DNA from 2 places in the Pseudomonas sp. Marseille-Q8238 genome. Region 1 is predicted to be linked to the other one. Evidence: predicted binding sites of a transcription regulator. Region 1 holds the regulator's gene; the other holds the start of a gene.
What was found. Region 1 encodes FliA, which starts transcription of late flagellar genes. Its sites were predicted from a motif close to CTAAAGTTTNNNNNNNNNNNGCCGNTAA; they were not measured.

Region 1 (3,411 bases):
AAAGGCTCTGTTAGAGCCCTAAAATCCAAGACTGGACAACAGATCGTCGACATCATCCTGATTGGATGCGACGTCCTCACGCTTATCGGCATGAATCTGCGGACCTTCACCCCTGGAAGGTTCTTTTTGTTGTGCTTGCTCGGTGCGCAATGCGTGATGGTCATGCTCGATGCCGGCAAACCGGTCCACATGACTGGCCATCAACACCAGTTTGAGCAGGTTGCTCTCCACCTCGGTGACCAATTGCGTAACCCGCTTGATCACCTGCCCCGTGAGGTCCTGGTAGTCCTGCGCCAAAAGAATGTCATTCAGATGCGAGGACAGCTTCTGGCTGTCACGTTCGCTATGGGCAAGGAACAGTTCGATGCGCTTGGCCAGTTCGCGGAAGGCATCCGCGCTCAACTCACGGCGCATGAAGCGCCCCCAGTCGGCACTCAATGCCTGCGCCTCACTTCCCAGGTCATTGACCAGGGGAGCGCTTTGCTCCACCAGATCCATCGTGCGATTGGCCGCTTTCTCGGTCATCTGCACGACATAGGACAAGCGCTCGGTAGCATCCGTGATCTGCGAAATTTCGCTGGCGTGCGGCATGCGCGGGTCAATCTGAAAATTGACAATGGCATTGTGCAGCTCGCGGGTGAGCTTACCCACCTCCTGATACAGGCCGCGGTCACGCGTCTGATTCAGCTCGTAGATGACTTGTACAGCCTCACCGAAATTGCCTTTTTCCAGGCTATCCACGAGCTGCCGTGCATGGGTTTTCAGAACCGATTCGAGATCGTCCTGAGAGGATTCATCGTGTGCCATAGCGCCCTCGTGGCGGACATCAGCCATTAACCCGCTCGAAGATTTTTTCGATCTTCTCTTTCAGAACCTGGGCCGTGAACGGCTTGACCACATAGCCATTCACCCCGGCCTGAGCAGCCTCGATGATCTGATCGCGCTTGGCTTCAGCAGTCACCATGAGTACAGGCAAGGTCTTGAGTCGCTCATCGGCGCGCACGGCACGCAACAGGTCGATCCCGGTCATCCCGGGCATGTTCCAGTCGGTTACGAGAAAATCGAAGCTGCCGCTATGCAGCATCGGCAATGCTGTAGTGCCATCGTCAGCCTCGGCGGTATTGGTGAAACCCAAATCGCGCAAGAGGTTCTTGATGATCCGTCGCATCGTCGAAAAGTCGTCAACGATGAGGATTTTCATATTCTTGTCCAAGTCGACCTCCGTACAGTCCTAAACATTACCGGCTCCCGGCAACGTCGCAATCATGAAACCGGTAATTCGTCAGCGTGCGCGCCACTCTCCCAGACGAGCGCGCAAGCGAGCCGCGCACTGACTGTGCAGCTGGCTGACACGCGACTCACTGACGCCCAGGACCTCACCGATTTCCTTGAGATTCAGTTCTTCGTCGTAATACAACGCCAAAACCAGACGTTCACGCTCAGGCAGGTTGGAGATGGCATCGGCCAACGCCGCCTGGAAACGCTCATCTTCCAGTTCGTGCAGAGGTTCTGTCTGGGTGCTACCGGTATCTTCATGCAGTCCGCCGCCATGTTCACCGTCCTGCATGAGGTCGTCGAAACTGAACAAACGGCTGCCCAAAGTGTCGCCAAGAATGCCGTAGTAATCCTCGAGACTCAATTGGAGTTCGGCTGCAACTTCTTGATCTTTAGCATCTCGGCCGGTTCGGGCCTCAATTACCCGGATGGCATCGCTGACCATTCGAGTATTGCGGTGTACCGAACGTGGTGCCCAATCGCCCTTGCGCACCTCATCGAGCATCGCACCACGAATGCGGATACCGGCGTAGGTTTCAAAACTGGCACCCTTGCTGCCATCGTATTTCTTCGAGGCTTCGAGCAGGCCGATCATTCCGGCCTGCGTCAGGTCATCAACCTGAACACTGGCCGGCAGGCGTGCCAGCAGGTGATAGGCGATGCGCTTGACCAGCGGTGCATAGCGCTCGACCAGTTGATGCTGAGAGTCTTGCTCCCGGGCCTTGCTGTACATAAGAAGTCCATTGGCTGCTGTCATACGGCCGAGCCCGCAACCGGTTGCTGCACGAGGCGCTCGACGAAAAACTCCAGATGGCCACGCGGATTGGCCGGCAACGGCCACGTGTCGACTTTCTGGGCTATCGCCTTGAACGCCAGTGCGCACTTCGAGCGCGGGAAGGCTTCGTATACCGCGCGCTGTTTCTGCACGGCCTTGCGGACTGATTCGTCATAGGGCACAGCTCCAACATACTGCAGGGCCACATCGAGAAAACGGTCGGTTACCTTGGTCAGCTTAGCAAACAGGTTGCGGCCTTCCTGAGGGCTGTGGGCCATGTTGGCCAGCACACGGAAACGGCTCATGCCGTAATCCCGGTTGAGCAGTTTGATCAGGGCGTAGGCATCCGTAATCGACGTCGGCTCATCACAGACCACCACGATCACTTCCTGAGCGGCGCGCACGAAGCTGACAACACCATCGCCGATACCCGCTGCGGTATCGACTACCAGGACATCAAGGTTGTCACTGATATCGCTGAACGCCTGGATCAGGCCGGCATGCTGCATGGGCGTCAGTTGCACCATGCTCTGTGTGCCCGAGGCGGCGGGCACGATACGAATGCCGCCGGGGCCCTGAATGAGCACATCCTTGAGATCGCACTCACCGGAAATCACATCCGCCAGGGTGCGCTTGGCGGTCAGGCCGAGCAGTACGTCGACGTTGGCAAGGCCGAGGTCGGCATCCATCAGCATGACCCGTCGACCAAGGTCGGCCAGTGCCAGTGAAAGATTCACCGACACATTGGTCTTGCCGACGCCACCCTTGCCGCCGGTCACTGCGATCACCTGTACGGGATGCCTACTACCCATGGTTTCTATACACCTTGTCTTGCCTGGATTGGGCTGGCCGGAAAATCTCCCGACCCTTCCTCAACACTGGAATACCTTGGACCCTACCACCCACTAGCTCGCATGCCGAGTGGGGTTCTGATAGAGACCGGCGAATACGTCCGCCATGGCTTCCTCGCTCGGATCTTCCGGCGCCTGCAAACTCACTGCCCGGCTAACCAATTGGTGGCTGCGTGGAACCTGCAGGTCATCCGGAATTTTTGGCCCATCAGTGAGATAGGCTACCGGTAGATGCTGGCTGATAGCCAGCCCTAAAACTTCACCCAGACTGGTTGCTTCGTCGAGCTTGCTGATAATGCAGCCGGAAAGGCCGCAACGCTTGTAACTATGATAGGCCGCCTTGAGCACCTGGCTCTGGCTGGTAGCGGCCAATACCAGGTAATTCTTGGCCTTGACGCCTCGTCCGGCAAGGCTTTCCAGCTGCATACGCAGTGCCGGGTCGTTAGCCGGCAAACCTGCCGTGTCGATCAACACGACGCGCTTGCGTGCCAGCGGCGCCAACGCTTGAAC
Region 2 (3,411 bases), 2.0 Mb from region 1:
TCGCGGCATCCATGATCTGGATACGCAGGCCATCCTGAGTAATCTCGAAGAGAATCTGGTCCTTGAACTTCTGCAGCTGCGGGTTCTCGTCGACCTTGGTCTGCAGCTCCTGCAACAACATTTCCAGGCGCTCGCGCTCGATCTGCTCGGCGAGTTGCTCGGCCTGCTTGGCATCGACGTCCTGCATGTCATCCACCGAATCGACCGCCGACTCCTGGGCAGAAGGCGCGTCTTTCAATTCGGGGTTGAGGGTGCGATCAGGGGCCGGCGTGGGCGTACCCCCCAGATCGATCACATAAGGGCTGGCGCTTTCGGTGTAGCCGATGGGGTCCTGAAAGTAGCCGGAGATGGCCTTCTTCTGTTCAGGTGTCGCCGATGACATCAGCCAGAGCACCAGGAAGAACGCCATCATTGCGGTAGCGAAGTCGGCGAAAGCAATTTTCCAGGCGCCGCCATGGTGGCCTGCAGCCGTCTTCTTGACGCGCTTGACGATGATCGGCTGGTTGTTTTCCATCGCCGTCAGTTACCGCGCATCGCCTGTTCGAGCTCACTGAAACTCGGTCGGTGTGCGGGGTACAACACCTTGCGCCCAAACTCCACCGCCAGAGTTGGCGGCATGCCGGAAGCAGAGGCGACCAGACAGGCCTTGATGGCTTCGTACACGTTCAGCTCTTCCTTGGCATCATGCTCCAGGCTGGCCGACAGCGGACCAAAGAATCCGTAGGCAGCGAGAATACCGAGGAACGTCCCCACCAGGGCCGCGCCCACATGCTGCCCCAGAGCCGCCTGCTCAGCCTCGCCGAGCATCGCCATGGTCACCACGATCCCGAGTACCGCCGCCACGATACCGAACGCGGGCATGCCGTCGGCAATCTTGGCCACCGCATGGGCCGGGTGCTCCAGATCCTCCTTGAGGCTGGCGATCTCCATGTCGAACAGACCTTCCAGCTCATGGGGCGCCATGTTGCCGGACGACATGATGCGCAGGTAATCGCATACGAATGCCGTCATCCGCTCATCCTTGAGAATGCCGGGGTACTTGCTGAAGATCGGGCTGGCACTAGGCTCTTCGATATCGGCCTCGATGGCCATCATGCCCTCACGGCGACTCTTGTTGAGAATCTCGTAGAGCAGTTTGAGAACCTCGAGGTAGAAGGTGTGATTGAAGCGCGAGCTGAACATGCTCAGTGACTTCTTCATGGTGTGCATGAATGCACTGCCCGGGTTTGCCTGCAGGAATGCACCCAGTGCAGCACCACCGATGATCAATACCTCAAAGGGCTGGATCAGGGCGGCAATCTTGCCGTGGGATAGCACATAACCACCAAGCACACTGGCGATTACGACGATGATGCCGATGATTTTTGCCATGGATATGAACTTGAGCAGCCAGTCGGAAGGGGTGGATAAAAACAACCCTTCTATTTATCGGAAGTATTGCGCCAGACTATAGCCAGTTCCGCTGAAAATCCAGTTTGGCCACACGCCCATGCCCAGTACAAAGCCCGTGCCACACACTCTCGATGCCTGGATAAAGGAACTGGACGGCGTCCGTTTGCCGGTCGCAGTCAGCCAGCGGGAACAGATACGCCGCGCCCTGATGGACAGTCGCCGGTCATTGCGCGAACTCGCCGAACAGATTCAGGATGTCCCGACGATTGCCCTGGCCCTGCTACGCGCCGCCAACCGCAGCAACAGCGGTTTCAACGAGCCGGCCGAGAGCCTGGAAATGGCGCTCAACCGCCTGGGTCTGAAACAGGCAGAGGCACTCGTCACCCAACTGGATGCCATTCCCGACGAGCAGATACCCGTTGCCCTGCAGCAACTGCAGCTGATCAGCCGACATGCCTCGCAACAGGCCAGCGGCCTCTTTGCCGGACGCCTGGCGCGCCTCTGGCAGGAAATCCACTGGGGCAGCCTGCTGTTTCTCGCGCCGCTGTGGCACCTCGTGTATGCCCACCCGGACTTTTTCGATACCTGGGAGCAACACGTACTGGGCAAGGGCAAACCAGCGGCATCCCTGGAGCGAGAGCTGCTCGGTGTGCCCTTGCTGGAGCTGTGCCTGGCACTGGCACGCCACTGGCGCCTGCCGGACTGGATCGTCCAGGGCTATCGCGTGCTGGTCGAAGACCGCCGCCTGCTGGTCAAGGCCCTGCACATCGCCCACGACAACGAGCACCCTCTTCATCAACAGCAGCAACTCGATGCCGATCCGACGCTGCGTCGCTGGCTGACACTACCCGCCAACAGCGTGGTGCTGGCCAACGGCCTGGCCATCTCGGCACACCATAACTGGAGCTGCCCACACACGGCCCGCTGGCAGCGCCTGACAGGCCTCTACCTGCAGGCACCGCTGGGGGAAACACAACAGTTGATCCATCAGCAGGCAGCGCTGAGCGCCCGCCTGCACGCCAAACCCGGGCTCTGGCACCCCGCTATCGCCCTTGTCTGGCCCTGGGACGCCTGCCGACTGAGCGTGTCTGTACGCGCGCCCACGAAAGCCGAACCCGGCCTGTGGAAGGAACAGTGCGCCCGCCTGCTGGCGACACCCTCCCCGTTTGCCAATGTCCTGCAGCTGACCGACTGCGCGCGCTCGGCTCTCGCAGCCAGCGGCCTGTCCCGCATCCTGCTGCTGCTCGCCGACCGCACCCACACGCGCCTCAGCACCCAGCAGGCAGCCGGTCTTCCTGCCCATGCCATACAACTGCAATTGGACCCGAACCACAGTCAGGTTCTACGCCGCCTGCTCGCCCAACCAGGGCAACTGCACCTGACACCCGCCAACACCGCGCAGTTTTCCGCGCTACTGCCAGGCACACTCAAGACGCTGTTCGCGGGTGAAAACCTGCTGCTACGTTCACTAGCGACCAAAGGCCGCGTGGTGATGCTGGTGATCGCCGATCAGCAAGGCGCCCCCATCAGCGATATTCGCCTGCAGGCATTCAGTAAAACCGTGCAATGTATTGAGCGCGCCCTCGTTACGTTCACTCAACGCCAAGCCTAGCGCGGCAAGCAATCACGCCAGAGCCTGACACACCGCCATGCAGCGCAGCGGGCGTTGAACAGTCGCCTGGTCTTTCCGCTACAATCCGCCCTTTGCGTATTTCCAGAGGCCACCATGTCTGCCTTCGCCACATTGCCGCTGGTCATAGAACCTGCCGACCTGGCTACCCGCCTGGGCGCACCCGAGCTGATCCTGGTCGATCTGAGCCCGGCAGCCCGCTACGCCGAAGGACACATCCCCGGCGCGCGCGCACTCGACACCAAGCGCACGCAGGCCAGCCTTCCGGCACCCGGCCTGGCCCCAGGCAAAGACCAACTCGAAGCGCTGTTTGGCGAGCTAGGCCATCATCCCGATGCGGTCTACGTGGTCTATGACGACGAAGGCGGGGGCTGGGCCGGACGTTTTAT

Region 2: a site for FliA is predicted at 1,426-1,453, ahead of motA (flagellar motor stator protein MotA). Genes of this name have one in related genera too.

The regions. Positions count from the first base shown of each region.
Region 1 is NZ_CBCOPI010000001.1:2,348,977-2,352,387, reverse strand. Features, by position in the region: gene ACWPW0_RS10900 (protein phosphatase CheZ) at 19-807, opposite strand; gene ACWPW0_RS10895 (chemotaxis response regulator CheY) at 827-1,201, opposite strand; gene fliA (RNA polymerase sigma factor FliA) at 1,283-2,032, opposite strand; gene fleN (flagellar synthesis regulator FleN) at 2,029-2,871, opposite strand; gene flhF (flagellar biosynthesis protein FlhF) at 2,956-3,411, opposite strand, start outside.
Region 2 is NZ_CBCOPI010000001.1:4,305,323-4,308,733, forward strand. Features, by position in the region: gene motB (flagellar motor protein MotB) at 1-514, opposite strand, end outside; gene motA (flagellar motor stator protein MotA) at 520-1,371, opposite strand; gene ACWPW0_RS19875 (HDOD domain-containing protein) at 1,490-3,004, shown strand; gene ACWPW0_RS19880 (rhodanese-like domain-containing protein) at 3,119-3,411, shown strand, end outside.